Regions from separate parts of the Nocardioides sp. Leaf285 genome, predicted to be linked through region 1. Evidence: predicted binding sites of a transcription regulator. Region 1 holds the regulator's gene; the other holds the start of a gene.
The links. The regulator HrcA, encoded in region 1, represses chaperone genes, less so after heat shock. The targets are predictions, from matches to a motif close to TTGGCACTCGNNNNNNNCGAGTGCCAA.
Positions count from the first base shown of each region.

Region 1 (11,216 bases):
TCGACGGGTTCGCCACCGCCGACGGCTTCATGGGCCGGCTCTTCCCGTGGACGACCGAGGTCGACCTGTCCTCGCTGGAGCCCGGCGACTACACCTTCGTCGCGTCGACCGACGACGCCGGCGGCGAGGGCCCCGGCCCCACCGAGGACTCCAAGGACTTCACCGTCGGCTGACCAATCCACCCGCAGCACGACTCCGAAGCACCAGGGCAGACGCTCCGGCCTCGTGGCGTGGGGGCCTTTTCCGGGTCCGGACCGTCTGCGGCGCTCGACCCCGGCCTCACACATCGAGGCCGGGGTCGAGCCGTCTCCGGAGCCCGCGCCGGGACAGAACCGGGGGAAGTCCGCCCAGGGCGGCGGAGACGACGGGGACGGTACCCCGCCGGCAGCGCGAGTACCCAACTTGACGTCGGCCCCGCGAGGTGGTGGGGCTCAGCCCCAGCGAGGCGTGGCCGCCAGCAGTGCCGCGACGGCGGCGAGCCCTGCGGTCGACGTGCGTAGCACCTCGGCGCCCAGGCGCACCGAGCGGGCGCCGGCCGCGACGAGGGCCGCGACCTCCTCCTCGGTCAGGCCGCCCTCGGGGCCGACGACCACGACGAGGCGACCGGAGGCCGGCACGCTCAGCGCCGAGAGCGCCTCGGTGGCCTCCTCGTGGAGCACCACGGCCAGGTCGGCCGCCGCGACGAGGGCGCAGACGTCCTGGGTGCGCGTGAGCGGGGGGACCTGCGGGTGCCAGGGGCGGCGCGCCTGCTTGGCGGCCTCCCGGGCCGTGGCCCGCCAGCGCGCCAGCGACCTCTCGGCCCGCTCGCCCTTCCACACCGCGACCGACCGCGCCGCGGCCCAGGGCACCACCTCCGCGACGCCGACCTCGGTCAGCACCTCCACGGCCAGCTCGCCCCGGTCGCCCTTGGGCAGGGCCTGCACCACCGTGACCGACGGCGCGGGCTCGGGGTGGTCGGCCACCTCCTCCACGACGGCCTCCAGCGACCGCTTGGCCGTGGCCGTCACGGCGGCCACGACAGTGCGCCCGCGGCCGTCGGTCAGCACCAGGCGCTCACCGACACGCATCCGGCGTACGGCGACGGCGTGGTGGGCCTCGTCGCCCTCGAGCGCGACGGGCGCCCCCACCCGGGCGTGGGCGAGGGTCTCGACGAGGTGCACCGGCAGCGACACGGCCGGCTCAGTGCGGGTTGAAGGCGTCGCGCAGGCGGCCGAAGACCGACTTGGTGCCGGGGCGCACCGACCCCGTGGGGGCCTCCTCGCCCCGCAGCGCGGCGAGCTCGCGCAGCAGCTCCTCCTGGCGCGCGTCGAGGCGACCGGGGGTCTCGACGGCGATGGTGACGACGAGGTCGCCCCGGCCGCCCCGCAGCCCGGGCACACCGCGCCCGCGCAGCACCTGCTCGGTGCCCGACTGGGTGCCGGGGCGGACCTCGATCTCGAAGCTGGTCTCCAGCTCAGTGGGCTCCTCGGGATCGGCCACGACGTCGGCCTCCAGGGTCGGCAGCGTGATCGTGGTGCCGAGCGCGGCCGCCGTCATCGGCACCGTGACGGTGCACTGGAGGTCGTTGCCGTGGCGGCGGAAGGTCGGGTGCTCGGCCACGTGGATCTCGACGTAGAGGTCACCGGCGGGGCCGCCGCCCGGCCCGACCTCGCCCTGCTCGGTCAGCTGCACGCGGGTGCCGGTGTCGACGCCCGCAGGGATCTTGACCGTCAGCGAGCGACGCGAGCGCACCCGGCCGTCGCCGGAGCACTCCCGGCACGGGTCGGGGATGATCGTGCCAAAGCCGCGGCAGGCCGCGCAGGGGCGCAGCGTGCGGATCTCGCCGAGGAACGACCGCTGCACCTGGGCGACCTCGCCCTGGCCCCGGCAGGTCTCGCACGGCACCGGCTGGCTGCCCGGTGCGGCGCCGTCGCCGTGGCAGGTCGAGCACAGCACCGCGGTGTCGACCTTGATCTCGCGGGTGACGCCGAAGGCGGCGTCGGCGAGGTCGACCTCGAGGCGGATCAGCGCGTCCTGCCCCCGACGAACGCGCGGGCGCGGACCACGGCCCTGGCCACCGCCCTGACCGCCGCCTCCGAAGAACGCGTCCATGATGTCGGTGAAGGAAAACCCGGCACCCTGCCCGAAGCCGGCCTGGCCGCCCCCACCGAAGGGGTCTGCGCCGCGGTCGTAGGAGGAGCGCTTCTGCGGGTCGGAGAGCACCTCGTAGGCCATCGAGACCTGCTTGAACTTCTCCTGCGACTCGGGGTCGGGGTTGACGTCGGGGTGCAGCTGGCGCGCCAGTCGGCGGTAGGCCTTCTTGATCGCGTCGCCGTCCGCGTCGCGGGCGACCCCGAGGAGGTCGTACAGGTCCTGGCTCACTGATGGTCCTTCGTCGTCGTCCGGGTGGTGCGTGCTGGTCGTGCGTCGTGCTCTGGCGTGCTGGTCTGGCGTGCTGGTCTGGCGTGCTGGTCTGGCGTGCTGGTCTGGTGGGGCGCGGGCGCTCGGGGGCCCCGGGTGCGGGGCGGGCCCGCGGGCCCGGCCGGCGAGGGCCTGCTCAGGCCTCGTCGAGGATGCGGGAGACGTAGCGGGCGACCGCGCGCACCGCAGCCATCGTGCCCGGGTAGTCCATGCGGGTGGGACCCACGATGCCGAGCGTGGCCAGCGACTCCTCGCGGGGGCCGTAGCCGGTGGAGACGACGCTGGTCGAGGACAGCTCCTCGTAGGGGCCCTCGGCGCCGATGCGCACCGTGACGAGCCCGCCGGTGCCCGACTCCCCCAGCAGCTTGAGCAGCACGACGTGCTCCTCGAGGGCCTCGAGCAGCGGGCGCACGGCGGAGTCGAAGCTGTCGCCGTACCTCGCGAGGTTCGCTGCGCCGCCGACGGCGACGCGGGCGTCGTTGCGGTGGTCGCTCATCGAGTCCACGAGCACCTCGACCACCTGCACGGTGGCTGCGCTCGGGCCCCGGCCGTCGGGGTCGCCGGCCTCGCCGAGGGCGCGCAGGGCCACGAGGGCCTCGGCGATGGTGGCGCCGGTGACGGTGCGCAGCACCAGCGAGCGCAGCTCGGCCAGCTCCTCGTCGTCGAGCTCCCCCTCGAGCTCGACTACGCGCTGCTCGACGCGCCCGGTGCTGAGGATCAGCACGACGAGCAGCCGGTGGGCGCCCAGGGAGACCAGCTCGACGTGGCGCACGGTGGAGCGCGACAGCGTGGGGTACTGCACCACGGCCACCTGCCGGGTCAGCTGGGAGAGCAGCCGCACGCTGCGCTGCACCACGTCGTCGAGGTCGACGGCGCCGTCGAGGAAGGTGGAGATGGCCCGGCGCTCGGCGGTGCTCATGGGCTTGACCGTGGTGAGCCGGTCGACGAAGAGCCGGTAGCCCTTGTCGGTCGGCACGCGGCCGGCGCTGGTGTGGGGCTGGGTGATGTAGCCCTCGTCCTCCAGCACGGCCATGTCGTTGCGCACGGTGGCCGAGGAGACGCCCAGCCCGTGCCGCTCGACGAGCGCCTTGGAGCCGACCGGCTCGTCGGTGGCGACGTAGTCCTCCACGATGGCTCGCAGCACGGCGAGCCTGCGGTCCTCCTGCATCCCGCCTCCTCCCGCCGGCCCGGTCCGGGGCCTCTGGCACCCGGCCGCGCTCGATTGGCACTCGATTCCGTGGAGTGCCAACTCTACAAGGTCGGGTCCCTCACGGCAGCCCGGGCGTGGACCGCGTCGGCCGCCGGGCGTCCGCGCTCCGGCGCGTGTGGCGGACCCGACTCGGAGAGCCCCTCCCCCGGACGACCCGAGTAGGTTAGGCTCACCTAACAACGACCACCCGTCACGGCGTCCGACCCAGGACCGCCCGCCGATCGGAGGCAGCATGACCGCCGAGAGCTCGACCCGTCCCCTCCACGACCCCTACCTGGTCGCGGCCGAGGCGCGCGCGGTCCTGTCGTGCGCCACCGACGCCGGGCTGGTCGTCGAGGGCGCCCCCGACGTGCTGCGCGACGACACCCTGGGCATGGCCGAGCGCGACGGCGTGCCGACCTTCACCTGCTCCCCCGCCGGCGACCTCGCCCTGGCCGCCGCCCGTGGCGCCGGGGCCGTGCTCACCGTCGACAGCGCCCTCGCCGGCCCCGCCGGCGCGCGGCCTCCCTCGGTGACGGTCTCGGGCCGCCTCTCCCTGGCCGGCCTGGAGGCCTGCCCCTGCTGCGAGGACGAGCGGCAGGTCGTGCGCTTGGTGCCCGAGCAGGTCGCCCTCCAGCTCACCGGCCCCGACGGCGTCGCCACCTCGCTGGCCGTGCCTGTCGAGGAGTACGCCGCGCCCGCCCACGCGCTCAACCGCGGCTACCTGCAGCGCTGCGTGGAGCACGCGGGCCGCTGCCACCCCGAGGAGCTGCGCGCCTCGGTCGCCCTGGCCGCCGGCGTGCCCGTCGAGCGCCTCATCGCCGCCGAGCTGGCCGAGCTCACCGCCGGCGGGGTCGACGTGCGCTGGATCGACGACGCCGGCGCCCACGTCACCCGCCTGGTCTTCCCCCGCGCCGCGCGCACGCCCGTGGAGCTGGCCGCGATGCTGCGGCGCGAGCTCGGCGCCGGCATCTGCTGACCGCTCCGACCCTCGCGCGGTCGGGGTCGCCCGGTCGGAGCGGACAGCAGGGGTCCTGAGCCGCCGAACCAGCGCCATTGCGCAGCGCGCACGCCTCGGGGCTCGCCGGTCTGCGTGATCGGAGACCACCCCGGCGGCCCCAGCCTGCTCAACCAGCGCAATTGCGGAGGGGGCAGGGCGCAGGGCTCACCGGTCTGCGTGATCCGCGACCACCCCGGCGGCCACACCCTGCTGAACCAGCGCAATTGCGCAGCGCGCACCCCTCGAGGCCCACCGGTCTGCGTGATCCGCGACCACCCCGACGGCCCCAGCCTGCTCAACCGGCGCAATTGCGCAGCGCGCACCCCTCGACGCCCACCGGTCTGCGTGATCCGCGACCACCCCGACGGCCCCACCCTGCTCAACCAGCGCAATTGCGCGGCGCGCCCCGCACCCCGCACCCCGCTCCCCGCGTCCCGCGTCCCGCGCCCCGCGCCCCGCGCCCGGCTAGGTTGAGCCGATGGACTTCGAGGAGATCGCCGACCGCGTCTGGATCTCACGGCGCGCGTGGTGCGACGTCAACGTCACGGTGGTGCGCGGTGAGCGCGGCCTGGTGGTGGTCGACACGCACGGGTCGCTGGCCTCGGGCCGCGCGCTGGTCGACGACGTCCGTGCGCTCGGCCGGGGCGAGGTGGTGGCCGTCGTGACCACCCACGACCACTACGACCACGCCTTCGGCACCGGGGCGTTCCTCGAGGCCTGGGGGCCCCTGCCCGTGCACGCCCACGAGACGGCCGCCGCGCTGCTCACCGAGGCCGCCCGGCGCGGCACGGGCGACTACCGGGGCGAGCACGCCGAGGAGGTCCACGCGACCGAGGTGGTCGCGCCCGACCACGTGTTCTCCTCCGCCGCGGTGCTGGACCTGGGCGACCGCGCCCTCGAGCTGGTCCACCCCGGCCGCGGTCACACCGCGGGCGACCTCGTGGTGCGGGTGCCCGACGTCGACGTGCTGCTGGCCGGCGACCTCGTCGAGGAGGCGCCGCCCGCCGGTGCCGGGGACGGCGCGGTGCCGGCGTACGGCGCCGACTCGTTCCCGTTGGAGTGGCCCTGGAGCCTCGACGTCGTGCTGTCGCTGACCACCGGTCGCTCGGTGGTCGTGCCCGGCCACGGGTCGCCGGTCGACCGCGACTTCGTCGAGGTCCAGCGCAACGAGATCGGCCTGGTGGCCACCGAGATCCGCGACCTGGTGGCCCGCGGCGTGCCCGAGGCCGAGGCCCTGGCCACGGGGGCGTGGCCCTACCCGGCCGCGACCCTCGCCGACGCGGTCGCCCGCGGCTACTCCCAGCTGCCGCGCACCCCGCGCCGGCTCCCCCTCGTCTGACCCGCCCCCCAGCCCCGCCGCGGCACCACGCCGTCACCACCCCACCCCGTCACCACCCCGCCGGGCGGTCGACCGCCCGCCCCCCGCGCACTAGCGTCGCCCCATGAGCGAGACCCCCGACGAGCCCAGGACCGGCATCTCCGACGACCAGCTGCCCGAGGACCTCGTGCCCGGCGACGACAACCCCCTCGCGGAGGGCCTGCCCGCCGGCGAGGACGCCGGCGACCTCCTCCACGACGGCAAGCCGGCCGCGGAGGCCGACGGCGACGACGACGGTGAGGAACCCGACACCCAGCACTGACCGGCGCGCCGGGCCGGCTCGCGGCGACGGGCGTCCTAGCCTGCTGCGATGAGTGATCGGTACGGCGGCGACGTGCTCTCCGGCGACTGGCGCGCCCCGAAGCGGGGCCGCGCGGTCGAGGCGCCCGCGGAGCTCGGAGCCGTGGTCGAGGAAGTCACCACCGACTGGGTCGGCGAGATCGTCGCCGTCGACCGGGACCTGCACACGCTGACGCTGGAGGACCGCCGCAGCAGGCGGCGCACCTTCCCCCTGGGCCCCGGCTTCCTGCTGGAGGGGCGCCCCGTCATCCTCGTGGCCCCGGCCCGCAAGGGTGCCCCCGCCGCGCCAACGCGCACCGCGTCGGGCTCGGTCGCCGTGCCGAGGGCGAAGGCGCGCGTCGCGCGGCAGAGCAGGATCTTCGTCGAGGGCCGCCACGACGCGGAACTGGTGGAGAAGGTCTGGGGCGACGACCTGCGCATCGAGGGGGTCGTCGTGGAGTTCCTCGGCGGCGTCGACGACCTCGCCGACCACCTGGTCGACTTCAGGCCCGGGCCGCAGCGGCGCGTGGGCGTGCTGGTCGACCACCTGGTGCCGGGGTCGAAGGAGAGCCGCATCGCCCAGGGCATCGCGCGCTCGGCGGTAGGCAAGCACGTCCTGATCGTCGGCCACCCCTTCATCGACGTCTGGCAGGCCGTGAAGCCCGACCGCCTGGGGCTGGCGGCCTGGCCGACGATCCCCCGCTCGGTGGAGTGGAAGAAGGGCGTGTGCCAGCACCTCGGCTGGCCGCACCGCGACCAGGCCGACATCGCGCGCGCCTGGAAGCACATCCTGGGCAAGGTGGCCTCCTACGACGACCTCGAGCCGGCCCTGCTCGGTAGGGTCGAGGAGCTGATCGACTTCGTCACGGTCGACTGACCGCGACCGGCACCAGGAGGCCCCATGTCCCAGCCGCCCTTCGGCCAACCGCCCTACGGCCAGCAGCCCTACGGCCAGACCCCCTACGGCCAGACCCCGGGGCCCGACGGCCTGACCCCCGACGAGCGCACCTGGGGCGGCGCGGCGCACTGGTCGGCCCTCGTCGCGGCCTTCGTGGCCCTGTCGTTCCTCGGCCCGCTGCTCGTGCTGCTCCTCAAGGGCGGCACCTCGCCCTACGTGCGGCAGCAGTCGGTCGAGAGCCTCAACTTCCAGCTCTCCATCCTCATCTACGGCGTCGTGTCGCTCGTGCTCGCCCTGGCGCTGGTGGGCTTCCTGCTGCTGCCGGTGGTGGGGCTGGTCTGGCTGGTGTTCACCGTCATCGGCTCGGTGCGCTCGGCGCGCGGCGAGCTCTACCGCTACCCGCTGACCATCCGCATGGTCAGCTGAGCAGGTCGCGCACCACGCCGTCGGCGACGAGGCGCGCCGCGTCCTCGAGCACGACCCGGTCACCCTCGACCCGCACGAGGCCCCGCGAGCGCAGCCCCGGCACGGCGGCGGCGCCGGCGTCATCGAGGACGTCGAGCGGGAGGCCCTCGCGCAGCCGCAGCTCCAGCAGCACCCGCTCGACGCGACGGTCCTCCGGTGAGAGCACCTCGCGCGCGTGCGCCGGGCTCAGCCCGGCGCCGATCCGCTCGGCGTAGGCGACGGGGTGCTTGACGTTCCACCACCGCACGCCCCCCACGTGGGAGTGGGCGCCGGGACCGACGCCCCACCAGTCGGCCCCGGTCCAGTAGAGCTCGTTGTGGCGGCAGCGGTGGGCTCCGCTGGCCGGCATGCCCCGGGCCCAGTTCGACACCTCGTACCACCCCAGCCCGGCCGCGACCAGCCGCTCGTCGACGAGGGCGTACTTGTCGGCCAGGTCGTCCTCGTCGGGCATCGGCAGCTCGCCGCGGCGCACCCGGCGGGCCAGGGCGGTGCCGTCCTCGACGATGAGCGAGTACGCCGAGACGTGGTCGGGCTCGCAGGCCAGGGCCGCGTCGACCGAGGTGGCCCAGTCCTCCAGGCTCTCCCCGGGGGTGCCGTAGATCAGGTCGAGGCTGACCTGCTCGAAGCCGGCCTCGCGGGCCCACGCGACCGCCGCCGGCACGCGGCGGGGGTCGTGGGTGCGGTCGAGCACCCGCAGCACGTGGCCCACCTGCGACTGCATGCCGAAGGAGACGCGGTTGAGACCCAGCTCGCGCAGCCGAGCCAGGTCGGCGGCGTCGACGCTGTCGGGGTTGGACTCGGTGGTGATCTCGGCGTCGGGGGCCAGCCCGAACTCCTCGGCGACCGCCTCCACCACCGCCCCGAGGTCGTCGGGGTCGAGCAGCGTGGGGGTGCCGCCGCCGAAGAAGACCGTCGACACGGGCAGGTCGACCTCGCCGAGGACCCGTCGCGCCTGCCGGACCTCGGCCACCGCCGCGGCGGCGTACGTCGAGCGCGAGGCCCCCGGGGCGCCCCCGGCGGGGCCGAGCTCCTCGGCGGTGTAGGTGTTGAAGTCGCAGTAGCCGCAGCGCACGGCGCAGAAGGGCACGTGGACGTAGAGGCCGAACGGGCGCCGGCCCAGACCCGCCAGGGCGGCCTCGGGCAGGGACCCGTCGGCGGGGACGGGATCGCCGTCGGGCAGGGCGGAGGGCATCTGGCCATCCTCCCACCCGGGGCCCGGGCGGCTCGGCGGCGGCTCGGACCCGGAGGGCTCAGATGGGGACGTTGAGGGTCAGGGTGTAGCCCTCGGCCACCGACCCGGCCGCCTTCGCCAGCTGCAGCGAGTACCCGTCGGAGAAGACGTTGTCGCTGTCGAGGCTGGTCTGGGCCATGTTCGTGACGCTCTGCTCGTAGCCCTCGGCCTCGGCGTAGACGGCGTCGGCGACGTCCTGGGGGATGGCCAGCTGGCTGGTGCGCAGCTTGTTGGAGGCGCTCGTGGCGTCCTCGAGGCTGGGGTAGACCTCGAAGTGCACGTGGGGCCAGCGACCCGAATAGGCGGCGGGGAAGATGGTGGTGAACTCCACCCAGCCCTTCTCGTCGGTCTCCTGGACCCCGCGCAGGTAGTTCTCCTCCGCGATGGACTCCGAGTACATCGAGTACTCCCCGTCGCGGTCGCAGTGCCACACGTAGACCGCCGCCCCCGACAGCACCTCGGCCTCGTCGCCGGTGAGGTCGTAGACCTTGAGGCGCAGCGTCGTGGGCACCCCCTCGGCCACGCCCGAGGCGGAGCCGAAGCTGCGGGTGATGTCGGAGCGCACCACCCCCGACTCCGTCAGCACGTTGACGCCGTTGGACCCGTCACCGGGGTAGGGACCGGCGGTCTCCTCGGGGATCTCGCCCTCGGCGACCTCCACCTCGGACCCGGCGGGCGCCGCGCCGCCGGGCCCGCCCTCCGGCGGGGTGCCGCCCGCGGTGCCGCCACCGGCGCCGCTCGTCGAGTCGGCATCGGCGGAGCACGCCGCGAGCGCCGTGGCCGCGCCCACGCCACCCACCGCGGCGAGGAAGCGGCGCCGCCCGAGACGGTTGCGCTCCACGATCCGGGGCAGGTCGTGGCTCAGGCCCAGGTCGTGGTCCTCGAGGTCGCCCTGGTGGTCATGGTGGTGGTCGTGGCGCTGGTGCGGGGTCATGGCTCTCCTCGGAAGACGGAACGGGTGCCGGCGGTCTCCCGCCGGCACCCATTCGAGTCGTCCTGCCTGTGCGCCCCCTGTGGGGAGCCTGCGCTCAGGAGTAGAAGGAGGCGATCCTCTCGGAGTTGTTGCTCTCCACCACGTTGCGCTTGACCTTCATCGAGGGGGTCAGCTCGCCGGACTCGATGGTCAGGTCGTGGTCGAGTAGGTCCCACTTCTTGATGGTCTCCCAGCGGTTGAGCCGCTCGTTGAGCTGGTCGACGTAGCCCCCGACCATCGCGCGGACCTTCTCCGAGCGCACGATGTCGGTGTAGGAGGCGCCCGACATCCCGTTCTCCTCGGCCCACGTCGCCATCGCGTCGGGGTCGAGGGTGATGAGGGCGACCACGAAGTTGCGCTCGTTGCCGAACACGAGGAACTGGCTGGCGTAGGGGCACAGCGCCTTGAACTTGGCCTCGATGGCCGAGGGGGCGATGTACTTGCCGCCCGAGGTCTTGAAGAGGTCCTTGATCCGGCCGGTGATGGTGAGGAAGCCCTCGGCGTCGAGGCTGCCCTTGTCGCCCGTGCGCAGCCAGCCGTCCTCGGTGAACGCCTTGGCGGTCTCCTCGGGAAGGTTGTGGTAGCCGGCCATGATGTGGGGGCCGCGGATCTGGATCTCGTCGCCCTCCCCGATGCGGATCTCGCTGCCGGGCATGGCCTTGCCGACGCTGCCGATGCGGTAGTCGTCAGGGTGGTTGACCGCCGCGCCCGCGGAGTTCTCCGTCAGGCCGTAGCCCTCGAGGATGAGGATGCCGGCGGCGTGGAAGAAGTCGGCGATCTCGGAGTTGAGGGCGGCGGAGCCGGAGATGAAGAACTTCACGCGGCCGCCGAAGCGCTCGCGGACCTTGCTGTAGACCAGCTTGTCGAAGAGGCCGTGCTGCACCCGCAGCGCCAGCGGGACCGACTTTCCCTCGCGCTTGAGGCGGTCGACGGTCGTGCCGACCTCGAAGGCCTTGGTGAAGATCTTCTCCTTCGCGCCACCCTCCGCGGCCTGCATGGTGACGATGCGGGCGTGGGCCTTCTCGAAGATGCGGGGGGCCGCACCCATGAAGGTCGGCTTGACGACGCCGAGGTTGTCGACGATGCGGTCGACGCGACCGTCGATGGCGGTGGCGAACCCGCAGGCGAGCTGGGCCGAGAGCAGCACCTTGCCGAAGGAGTGGGCCATCGGCAGCCACAGGAACTGCAGGTCGGTCTCGTCGAGGATCCCCTGCTCCTTGATGAGCGCACCCTGGTAGACCCAGCCGCGGTGCAGCAGGCGCACGCCCTTGGGGCGCCCGGTCGTGCCCGAGGTGTAGATCAGCGTGGCCAGCTGGTCGGCCGGGATCGCCTCGGCGGTGCGCCGGATGACGTCGGGGTGCTCGGCGAGGTAGGCGTCGCCGCGGGCGGCGAGCTGGTCCATG
Region 1 is NZ_LMNH01000003.1:796,509-807,724, reverse strand. Features, by position in the region: gene ASF47_RS12090 (Gmad2 immunoglobulin-like domain-containing protein) at 1-173, shown strand, start outside; gene ASF47_RS12085 (16S rRNA (uracil(1498)-N(3))-methyltransferase) at 432-1,172, opposite strand; gene dnaJ (molecular chaperone DnaJ) at 1,180-2,361, opposite strand; gene hrcA (heat-inducible transcriptional repressor HrcA) at 2,537-3,568, opposite strand; gene ASF47_RS12070 (hypothetical protein) at 3,843-4,568, shown strand; gene ASF47_RS12065 (MBL fold metallo-hydrolase) at 5,068-5,928, shown strand; gene ASF47_RS12060 (hypothetical protein) at 6,032-6,229, shown strand; gene ASF47_RS12055 (DUF3097 domain-containing protein) at 6,278-7,123, shown strand; gene ASF47_RS12050 (DUF4870 domain-containing protein) at 7,148-7,570, shown strand; gene hemW (radical SAM family heme chaperone HemW) at 7,563-8,801, opposite strand; gene ASF47_RS12040 (dioxygenase family protein) at 8,860-9,774, opposite strand; gene ASF47_RS12035 (AMP-dependent synthetase/ligase) at 9,869-11,216, opposite strand, start outside.

Region 2 (11,216 bases), 520 kb from region 1:
AGCCCGAGGGCGGCGAACTTGTCAGGGAGCTCCACCCCCCAAGCCTAACCGCGGGTCAGCCGGGAAGCGGCTTCAGGTCGCGCACGGGGACCCTGACGCTCAGCACGTCGGCGGCCATCCTGATCCGCCCCCGCATGCCCGCGGCCAGCACCATCGGCAGCACCGCCTGGTTGTCGGAGCGGGTGGTGAGCAGGATCTCGTCGGCGCCGAGCATGTGGGCCAGCCTCGAGGCGTCCACGAGCAGGCGCGTGCCGATGCCGCGGCGCTGGAAGCCGGGGTCGACCCGCAGCGCCACCGGGCGCACCACCGCCCCGTCGTCGCCGGGCACCGGGTCGTGGACGGTGGCCAGACCCACCACGACGCCGTCGAGCACGGCCGAGACCGAGGCACCGTCCACGGCGTACTCCGGGGTCACCCCGCCGCCCAGGCGCCGGCCCGGGCTGGTCGTGCCGATGGCCGCCGACTCACGGCTGCGCTGGAGCACGTCGCTGACCAGGTCGGCCATGGCCGCGCCGCGGGCGCGCTCGGTCTCGGTGAAGGGCGCCGCCCGGCGCACCTGCACCTGCACGTCGCCCACCGTCAGCTCCAGGGAGTCCTGCGGCGGGCCGTCACCCGGCGCGGGGTCGGACTCGGCGTCGAAGAGGCGGGCGACCACCTCGGGGAAGGAGGTCGGGCGGGCCAGGATCGTGCGCGCCGCCTGGACGTAGCGGGTCGGCTGGTCGGAGAGGGCGGCGGCCGAGCACGGGGTCGCCGACACGTAGGTCCACCCCGACCCCTCGACGAGCAGCGCGAGGTCGTGGACGTCCCAGCCCTCGGGGGTGCGCATCACGAGCTCGTCGGTCACGGCGTCGGCGCCCGGGAAGATCTGCAGACCCAGGATGTTGACCCCCGCCTCGCCGCAGCGCTGGGCCAGGCGGGCGAGCCCGCCGGGACGGTCGGGCATGGTCGTGCGCACTCTCCACAGCATGTCGCCCACGCTCGCCGCCGCGCGTTGCCGGGAGGGATCGGGGATGTTTCGGGCGTGCAACGGCTGCTCGCAGCGTTGCGGTGCGACGTGGGCGGCCCCTCGCCTGAGAGGCTGTCGCCCATGACGACGGCACCTGCGCGCGCGCTGGCGCCGTCCGTGGTCCACCGCGTGGTGCACCGCGTCGGCGCGGCCGTCGAGTCACGCTGGACCGTGCCGCTGGCGGCCGTGCTCGTGGTGCTGCTGCGCCTGCCCGGTCTCTCGCGGCCCGTGCGGGCCGACGAGGCCGGCTTCCTGCTGGTCGCCCGCTCCTGGGACCCCTCCCCCGACAGCGTCTACGGACGCTACTTCGTCGACCGGCCCCCGTTGCTCATCGAGGTCTTCCGGCTCTCCGACCTCCTCGGGGGGCCGCTGTTCATCCGGGTGCTGGGCGCGCTGGCCGCCGCCCTGCTGGTCGTGGCCGCGGCCCGCACCGCCCGGCTCGTGGCCGGGGAGCGCGCCGCCGGGTGGGTGGCGGTCGCGGTGGCCGCGATGAGCGCCAACACGCTCATCGACGCCGTCGCGGTCAAGGGCGAGCTCCTCGGCGTGCCCTTCGTGATGGCGGGCTGCTGGCTCTCGCTGCTCGCCCTGCGGCGCGACTCGGCCGCCCTGGCCTTCCTGGCCGGCGTGCTCGCCTGCACCGCGGTCGGCTTCAAGCAGAACCTCGCCGGCGGCCTGGCCTTCGCCGGCGCGCTCCTCCTCGCCTCCCTGCTCACCCGGGCCGTCGCCCCCGGCACCTTCGCCCGCCTCGCACTCGCCGGGCTGGCCGGCGCCGCCACCCCCGTCGCCGCCACGGTGGCGTGGGCGTGGTCGCAGGGCGTGCGCCTCGACGTGCTCTGGTACGCCGTCTACGGCTTCCGCTCCGACGCCGCCGTGGCGCTGGCCGGCGAGGCCACCGGCGAGCCCGCGACGCGGCTGGCCACCCTCGTGCTGAGCGCCGTCGGGGCCGGGATGCTGCTCATCGTCGCCGGCTTCGTGGTGCACGTGCGTGGCGAGTGGGCCGGCGACCCCGCCCTCACCGCCGCGACCGCCACCCTGGTCCTCTTCGACGTCACCGCGCTGGTGCTCGGCGGCAGCTTCTGGCGCGACTACCTGCTGGCCCTGCTCCCGGCCACGGCGCTGTGCGCCGCCCTGCTGGTGCGCCACGGGTCGCGGCGCGGCCTGCGCATGCGGGCGGTGATCCTCGGCGCGGCCGCCTCCACCGTCGTCTGCCTGCTGGGGTGGGTCGTGATCCAGGCCAGCGGGCTGCAGGAGTTCGACGAGGTGCGCACCGGGCAGGCCGTCGGGCGGGCCGCCGCTCCCGGCGACACGATGGTCGTCTTCGGGGGGCGCGCCGACCTCCAGCTGGCGAGCGGCATGGCCTCGCCGTACGAGCACCTGTGGAGCCTGCCGATGCGCACCCTCGACCCCGACCTCGCCGACCTGGGCGCGGTGGTCGCCGGACCGGAGCGTCCGACGTGGATCGTGGAGTGGGTCGACTTCACCACGTGGAGCCCGGCCGGCGGTGCGGCGCTCGCCGACCTCGTCGGGAGCGAATACGTCGCGCACGGTGCGGGCTGCGGCGACGAGGGCCGCACCGTGTGGCTGCTCCGCGGCGTCGAGCGCCCGGCGGTCGCGCCCGACTGCGGCTGACCTGACCGGCCTGCCGACCGGGCCCGCCGCAGACGACGACGGCGCCGGGCCCCGTGAGGGACCCGGCGCCGCCGGTGGATCAGGTGGTGCCTAGCGGCTCAGTGGCCGTGCCCGTGGCCGTGGCCGCCGCCCGCGGGGGCGTCGTCCTCGTCCTCGGGCTTCTCGACGATGAGCGTCTCGGTCGTCAGCAGCATCGCCGCGATCGAGGTGGCGTTGACCAGCGCGGAGCGGGTCACCTTGACCGGGTCGAGCACGCCCTGGGCGACCAGGTCGCCGTAGGTGTCGGTGGCGGCGTTGTAGCCGTTGCCGACGCCCATCTCGCGGACCTTGGTGGTGACGACGTAGCCGTTGACGCCACCGTTCTCCGCGATCCAGCGCAGCGGCTCGTCGGCCGACTTGCGCACGATGCGCACGCCGACGGCCTCGTCGCCGGTGAGGCCGAGGTCGCCCTCGAGCACGGACACCGCGTGGATGAGGGCCGAGCCGCCACCGGCGACGATGCCCTCCTCGATCGCGGCGCGCGTCGCGGAGACGGCGTCCTCGATGCGGTGCTTCTTCTCCTTCAGCTCCACCTCGGTGGCGGCGCCGACCTTGATCACGCAGACACCGCCGGCCAGCTTGGCGAGGCGCTCCTGGAGCTTCTCGCGGTCCCAGTCGGAGTCGGTGTTCTCGATCTCGGCCTTGATCTGGTTCACGCGACCCTCGACGGCGGCGGCGTCGCCGGCGCCGTCGACGATGGTGGTGTTGTCCTTGGTGACCACGATGCGGCGGGCCTGGCCCAGCACCTCGAGGCCGACCTGGTCGAGCTTGAGCCCGACCTCGGGGGCGACGATCTCGCCACCGGTCAGCGTCGCGATGTCCTGCATCATCGCCTTGCGGCGGTCACCGAAGGCGGGGCTCTTCACCGCGACGGCGTTGAAGGTGCCGCGGATCTTGTTCACGACCAGGGTCGAGAGGGCCTCGCCCTCGACGTCCTCGGCGAGGATGAAGAGCGGCTTGCCGGCGGCGATGACCTTCTCCAGCAGCGGCAGGAGCTCGGCGATCGCCGAGATCTTGCCCTGGTGCAGGAGGATGTAGGGGTCGTCGAGGACGGCCTCCATGCGCTCGGGGTCGCTGACGAAGTACTGCGACAGGTAGCCCTTGTCGAACTGCATGCCCTCGGTGAAGTCGAGCTCGGTGCCCATGGAGTTGGACTCCTCGACGGTGATGACACCGTCCTTGCCGACCTTGTCGAAGGCCTGCGAGAGCAGGTCGCCGATGACCTTGTCACGGCTCGAGATCGTGGCCACGGAGGCCATGTCCTCGACCGAGTCGACCTCGCGGGCGGCGTCGCGCAGGGCGTCGCCGACGGCGGCCGCGGCGAGGTCCATGCCCCGCTTGAGGCCCATCGGGTTGGCGCCGGCCGCGACGGCCCGCAGGCCCTCGTGGACCATGGCCTGGGCGAGCACGGTGGCGGTGGTGGTGCCGTCACCGGCGACGTCGTTGGTCTTGGTGGCGACCTCCTTCGTCAGCTGCGCGCCGAGGTTCTCGAAGGGGTCGTCGAGCTCGATCTCACGGGCGACGGTCACACCGTCGTTGGTGATGGTCGGCGCGCCCCACTTCTTGTCGAGGACGACGTAGCGGCCCTTGGGGCCGAGCGTCACCTTGACGGCGTTGGCGAGGGCGTCGACGCCCCGCTCGAGGGCGCGGCGGGCGCTCTCGTCGAACTCAAGAATCTTGGGCATGCGTTCTCCTTAGAAGCACGAGGCTTTCAAGCACTGGCCTGACGTGCCTGGCGCCCGGCTGGCGAGGCGCCGCCGCGACGACGACCGTGGAGCGAAGCGGGTCGTCGAGCGGCGGCAACGCTGCCAGCCGGGATGCCAGGTGCGTCAGGAGACGACGGCGAGGACGTCGCGGGCGGAAAGGATGAGGTACTCCTCGCCGGCGTACTTGACCTCGGTGCCGCCGTACTTGCTGTAGATGACCTTGTCGCCGACGGCGACGTCGAGCGGGACGCGGTTGCCCTTGTCGTCGATGCGGCCGGGGCCGATCGAGACGACCTCGCCCTCCTGGGGCTTCTCCTTGGCGGTGTCCGGGATGACCAGGCCGGAAGCCGTGGTCTGCTCGGCCTCGAGCGTCTTGACGACGATGCGGTCCTCGAGGGGCTTGATGTTGACCGACACGATGTCGACCTCCACTTTCGTCACTACTTGATGGCGGGTGGTGCACGTCTGGGTCCACCGCTCGCGTGGCACGCCGTCGCGGGGGTCGCGCTGCGCTGCGGGTGGCTGGCACACTCACGGGGAGAGTGCCAACCCAGAAACTAGCACTCGCTCACCCTGAGTGCCAGGGCCGGGGTCCCCCGCGGCTGCGGCGGCACCCGGACGGCCTGACAGGATCGCGGCCATGGACCTCGACGACCTGCGGTGGCTGCTCACCGACGACGGCCAGGCCCTGCTCGCCGAGGCGGTGGCCGTCCTGCGGGCCGGGCCCGCGACGCCGGACCCGCTGCGGGTCTCGGCCTCGCTGCGCCGGCGCCACCCCGGGACCGACCCCGCCCACGTCGCCGCGGCGCTCACCCAGGCCACGCTGCGCCGCCGCGCCGAGGCCAAGCTGGGAGAGGACGCCCGGCTGCTCTACTTCACCCCCGACGGCCTGGAGCAGGCGACCCGTCGCGCCGTCGCCGACCACCGCGCGGCCCGGCTGCGCGCCTTCGAGGCGATCTCGCTGGTCGACCTGGGCTGCGGCATCGGCGGGGACCTGATGGCGGGCGCCCGGGCCGGCATCGTCTGCGCGGGCGTCGACCTCGACCCGGTGCGGGTCGAGGTCGCGCGGGCCAACCTGGCCGCGCTGGGCCTCGACGGCGCGACCGTCGTCGCCGACGCCACCACGGTCGACACCTCCCCCTTCGACGTCGCCTTCGCCGACCCGGCGCGGCGCACCGCACGGGGTCGCACCTTCGACGTCGACGACTGGACGCCGCCCTGGTCGTTCGTCGAGGGCCTGCTGCGCCGCGACGCGTGCGTCAAGGTCGCGCCCGGGATCCCCCACGACCTCGTGCCCGAGGGCGTCGAGGCCGAGTGGGTCAGCGACCACGGGGAGGTCAAGGAGGCCGCCCTGTGGGCGGGCCGGCTGGCCACCACCCGCCGCCGGGCCACCGTCATCGGCGACGGCGGCCTGGCCACGCTCACCGACGAGGACGACCCCGGGGCTCCCGTGCGGTCCCTGGGGGCCTACCTCTACGAGCCCGACGGCGCCGTCGTGCGCGCCGGGCTCGTCACCGCCGTCGCCGCGGCGCACGCCGGTGACGGCGCGGGCCTGCTCGACCCCCACATCGCCTACCTCACCTCCGACTACGCGACCCGTACGCCGTTCGCGCGCGGCTACGAGGTGCTCGAGGAGCTGCCCTACCGCGAGAAGCAGCTGCGCGCGGCGCTGCGCGAGCGGGGCGTGGGCCGGCTGACCATCAAGAAGCGCGGCGTCGACGTGGTGCCCGAGCAGCTGCGCAAGCGGCTCGCGCTGCAGGGTGACGGCGAGGCCACCCTGGTGATGACCCGCGTGGCCGGCGAGGGCACCGCCCTGCTGGTGCGCCCGCTCTAGCCCGGGGCGTGCCCCGGCGCCGCCCCGGCCAGGTGGACCCGCGCCAGGGGGTGGCCGCGCAGCGGCTCGGCCAGCAGGCCCCACACCTCGGCGACCAGGCCGTCGGGGGCGCGGCGGGCCTCGAGCACGCGCTCGAGCCAGTCGCGCACCTCGATCATGATGGTCTCGTCGCCGACCACGAGGGCGGCGGCGAGGCAGCCGAGGACGTGGTCGACGTAGCCCGGGAAGTCGGTCCACCAGTCGGGGGCGCTGGAGGGCGCCCCGACCGCGACGTCGTGGCGGGCGGCGATCGCGCGCACGACGTAGGGCGCGATCTCGTGGTGGTAGTCGGCGATCCAGGCGGCCTCCACGTCGGCGGGCCCGGCCTCGGCGGGACCCGTCTGCGGCACCCGTGACGGGAGGGCGTCGATGACCCGCGCCGCCTCGCCCGGGGTGGCGGCGTAGGCGGTCGCGCCGAGCGCGAGGGCGCGGGTCTCGTCGCCCCCGAAGGCCTGGCCGCCCACCACCACGGGGATGCCGATGGCCCGGATGGAGCTGAAGAGCGACTTCTGCCCGGCCAGCGAGGAGGTGAGCGAGGCGCTGAAGAGCACCGCCCGGGGCTTGAGGCTGAGGATGTCGTGCAGGAGCCCGGCGGGCTCGGGGTCACCGCCGACGTAGGTGACGCGGTAGCCCGCGAGCAGCAGCGACTCGGCCACGATGAGCGCCGGGAGCGCGTGGCGCTCGTGCTCGAGGCAGGAGACGATGACCAGCGGCGCCGACGGGTCGGCCTCGGGGGCGAAGGAGCCCAGCCAGTGCACGAGGCCCTCGTTGATCGCGGTGGCCTGGTGCTCCTGGGCCACGCTCCACCCACCGGTCAGCCAGAGGTCGCCGATGCGGGCCTGGGCCGGCACGACGAGCCGCTCGATGACCTCCATGGGGGCGGCCCCGCCCTCGTGGCGCTCACGCACCACGGCCAGGGCGCCGTGGCGGTCGCCCGTCTCCAGCGCGGCCCAGTAGGTGGTCCACGCCGGCTCCCACTCCGGGTCGTCGACCGGGGCGAGGGCCACCGGGGGGAGGGTCGTCGTCGCGTCGTGGGTCGGGGGACCGCTCGCGTCGGTCGCCGGGTCGGGACCGGGGTCGTGCTGCACCTGCTGCTGCACCGTGCACCTCCTGGGGGGATCTCACGACTTTACCCAGGCCGACCCTGGCGGCCCTCGCCCGAGCGGGCGAGGGCCGCGGGTGGAGCGGGCTCAGCCCGCCAGGCCGGCGCGCTCGGCGCCGATGGTGGTGTCGTCGCCGTGACCGGTGTGGACCACGGTCTCGTCGGGCAGGGCGAGGAGCTTCTCGCGGATCGAGGCCTCGATGACGTCCTCGTCGCTGTAGGAGCGACCGGTGGCCCCCGGACCTCCCTGGAAGAGGGTGTCGCCGGTGAAGACGCACCCCAGCGCCGGGGCGTGGAAGCACACGGCCCCCGGGGCGTGGCCCGGCGTGTGCAGCGCCCGCAGGACCGTGCCCCCGACGAGGATCTCGAAGCCGTCGCCGAGGTCGACGTCCCACAGGTGGCCCTCGCCGTCCTCGGTGAGGTGGGTCAGGTCCCACAGCGGCTTGTCGTCGGGGTGCAGCATGATCGGCGCCACCACCCGCTCGCGCAGGGCCGGCGCGACCCGCGAGTGGTCGTCGTGGGCGTGGGTCAGCAGGATCGCCCGCACGGTGCGCTCACCCACCAGCGCCAGGATGTCCTCGACCGAGTGCGGGGCGTCGATGACGACGCACTCGGTGTCGTCGCCGACGACCCAGAGGTTGTTGTCGACCTGGTGGGTCTCGCCGTCGAGGCTGAAGGTGCCGCTGGAGACGGCGTGGTCGATCCGCACTCCCCCGGCAGCGCCGCTCACACGATCACCACCGAGCGCAGCACGCCGCCGTCGTGCATCTTGGCGAAGGCGGCCTCGACGTCGTCGATGCCGATCTCCTCGGTCACGAAGGCGTCGAGGTCGAGCCGGCCCTGCTGGTAGAGGTCGACGAGCATCGGGAAGTCGCGGCTGGGCAGGCAGTCGCCGTACCAGCTGGACTTCAGGGCGCCGCCGCGGCCGAAGACGTCGATGAGCGGGATCTCCGGCACGGTCATGTCGGGGGTCGGCACGCCGACCAGGACGACGGTGCCGGCCAGGTCGCGGGCGTAGAACGCCTGCTTCCAGGTCTCCGGGCGGCCCACGGCCTCGATGACGACGTCGGCGCCCTCGGCCCCGGCGTAGGTCTGGGCGCAGATCTCCTTGATGGCCTCCACCGGGTCGGTGGTCGAGGAGTCGACAGTGTGGGTGGCGCCGAGGGCCTTGGCGGTCTCGAGCTTGCCGGCGTCGATGTCGACGGCGATGATCGGGCTCGCGCCGGCCAGCGCGGAGCCCGCGATCGCGGCCACGCCCACGCCCCCGCAGCCGATGACCGCGACCGACTTGCCGCGGCCCACGGCGCCGGTGTTGATCGCCGCGCCGATGCCGGCCATCACGCCGCAGCCCAGCAGGCCGACGGCGGCCGGACGGGCCGACGGGTCGACCTTGGTGCACTGGCCGGCCGCGACCAGGGTCTTCTCGGCGAAGGCGCCGATGCCCAGCGCGGGGCTGAGCTCGGTGCCGGCGTCGTCGCCCTCGGCCAGCGTCATCTTCTGGGTGGCGTTGTGGGTGGCGAAGCAGTACTGCGGCTCGCCGCGCTCGCAGGCGCGGCACTGGCCGCACACCGCGCGCCAGTTGAGCACGACGAAGTCGCCGGGGGCCACCGAGGTGACGTCGTCGCCGACGGCCTCGACGACGCCGGAGGCCTCGTGGCCGAGCAGGAACGGGAAGTCGTCATTGATGCCGCCCTCGCGGTAGTGCAGGTCGGTGTGGCACACCCCGCACGCCTGGATCTTGACCACGGCCTCGCCCGGCCCGGGGTCGGGCACGTTGATCGTCGTGACCTCGACGGGCTGTCCCTTGGCCCGTGCGACGACGGCCTTCACCTGCTGCATGGTTCTCCTCCGGTCGGGGATGGCGCCAAGCGGCGCCGGTGGCCCCGAGCCTAGGCGGTGCCCCGGACGCTCAGCCGGCGAGGACGTCGGTGACGGGCAGCGAGGAGTCGGCGGGCAGGTCGAGGGAGGAGGGCGTGCGGCCGCGGGCGACCATCTCGGCGCCGAGGGCCGCCACCATCGCGCCGTTGTCGGTGCACAGGCCGGGCCGCGGCACCCGCACCCGGATGCCCAGGGTCTCGGCGCGCGACTCCGCCAGCGCCCGCAGCCGGGAGTTGGCCGCGACCCCGCCGCCGATGAGCAGGTCGTCGATGCCCTCGCTGGCCGCCGCGTCGAGCGCCTTGCGCACCAGCACGTCGCACACCGCCTCCTGGAAGGACGCCGCCACGTCGGCCACCGGCACCGGCTCCCCCGAGCGCTCCCGGGTATCGACCCACCGCGCCACCGCGGTCTTGAGCCCGGAGAAGGAGAAGTCGAAGCGGTGCCGCTCGAGGTCCTTGCGGGCGGTGAGGCCGCGGGGGAAGTCGATGGCCACGCTGTCTCCCTCGCGGGCGACCCGGTCGACGTGGGGACCCCCGGGGAAGGGCAGGCCCAGCAGCCGGGCGACCTTGTCGAAGGCCTCCCCCGCGGCGTCGTCGATCGTCGAGCCCATCGAGACGATGCCGTCGTCGTGGCCGGTCACGTCGGCCACCCGCAGCAGGCTGGAGTGGCCCCCGCTCACCAGCATCGCCACGCAGGGCTCGGGCAGCGCGCCGTGCTCGAGCTGGTCGACGGCCACGTGGGAGGCCAGGTGGTTGACGCCGTAGAGCGGCTTGCCGAGGCCGAGCGCGAGGGCCTTGGCCGCGGCCACCCCCACCAGGAGGGCACCGGCGAGGCCCGGCCCGTGGGTCACCGAGATCGCGTCGACCTCGTGCAGGGCGACCCCTGCGGTCTCGCAGGCCCGCTCGATGGTCGGGACCATGACCTCGAGGTGGGCCCGGCTCGCGACCTCGGGCACGACGCCGCCGAAGCGCGCGTGCTCCTCGACGCTGCTGGCCACCGCGTCGGCGAGCAGGGTGCGCCCGCGCACGATGCCGATGCCGGTCTCGTCGCAGGAGGTCTCGATGCCCAGCACCAGGGGTCCGTCGGTGTGCTCCACGCGCCCATTGTGCCCGTCGAGCGCCGGGGGTCGCGTGCCAGCATGGCGGGGTGCGTGACGAGGGTGTCGGTGTCGAGGTCGGGGTCGGGGTCGGGGTGGACGGCGGCGTCGGGGAGGGGCCGACGGGCGAGCCGGCGCGGGAGGTGTCGGTCGAGGAGCTCTACGCCGGGTGCGGCGCGGCGCTGCTGCACCACCAGGTGCCGCGCGCGGGGGTGCGGCGGGCGTGGCTCGCCGGGCCGACCGCGGCCGCGTGGTGGGGGCCGGGCGGTCGACCCGGTGGGCCCGTCGACGTCGTGACCGCGGTGGGCCCCCCGGCCCTGCTCGGCCCCGTGCTGACGCTGGCCGCCGCCACGTCGCCCACGCCCGGGCGGCTCAGCGTCGAGGCCCGCTCGGCCCACGTCGTGCCGGCGCCGTGGCGCCAGGTCGACCCGTGGACGTGGCACTGGATGCGGGCCCGGCGCGGCGACGTGCCGCTCGCGCCGACCCCGGAGGTGGTCGACCTCGGCCTCGCGCACCCCGAGGAGGTCGACGCCGTGCTCGACGCCGCCAACCCCGGGTCCTTCGCCCGCTCCGACACCCCGGGCGTCCTCACCTGGCACGGCGTACGCCGCCCCGGGCCGGGCCGCCCGCTGGTGGCGGTCGGTGCCCTGGCCGCCCAGCCCGACGGCAGCGGGCACCTGCGCGGGGTGGCGGTGCTGCCCGGGGAGCGCGGCCGCGGGCTGGGCCGGGCGGTGTCGACGTCGCTGACCCGCGCGGGCCTCGCCCTGGCCGACGTGGTCACGCTGGGCGTCTACACCGACAACGCCCCGGCGCTGGCCGTCTACGCCTCGCTGGGCTACGAGACCGTCCACACCTTCGTCTCGGGCCCCGCGAGCGCACGCTCGAGC
Region 2 is NZ_LMNH01000003.1:279,311-290,526, reverse strand. Features, by position in the region: gene guaB (IMP dehydrogenase) at 1-35, opposite strand, end outside; gene ASF47_RS09785 (GNAT family N-acetyltransferase) at 56-943, opposite strand; gene ASF47_RS09780 (hypothetical protein) at 1,088-2,635, shown strand; gene groL (chaperonin GroEL) at 2,734-4,359, opposite strand; gene groES (co-chaperone GroES) at 4,504-4,797, opposite strand; gene ASF47_RS09765 (class I SAM-dependent methyltransferase) at 5,021-6,214, shown strand; gene ASF47_RS09760 (cobalamin B12-binding domain-containing protein) at 6,211-7,353, opposite strand; gene ASF47_RS09755 (MBL fold metallo-hydrolase) at 7,444-8,085, opposite strand; gene ASF47_RS09750 (S-(hydroxymethyl)mycothiol dehydrogenase) at 8,082-9,194, opposite strand; gene tsaD (tRNA (adenosine(37)-N6)-threonylcarbamoyltransferase complex transferase subunit TsaD) at 9,265-10,329, opposite strand; gene ASF47_RS09740 (GNAT family N-acetyltransferase) at 10,380-11,216, shown strand, end outside; gene ASF47_RS09735 (GNAT family N-acetyltransferase) at 11,165-11,216, opposite strand, start outside.
Region 2: a site for HrcA is predicted at 4,938-4,964, ahead of groES (co-chaperone GroES). Genes of this name have one in related genera too.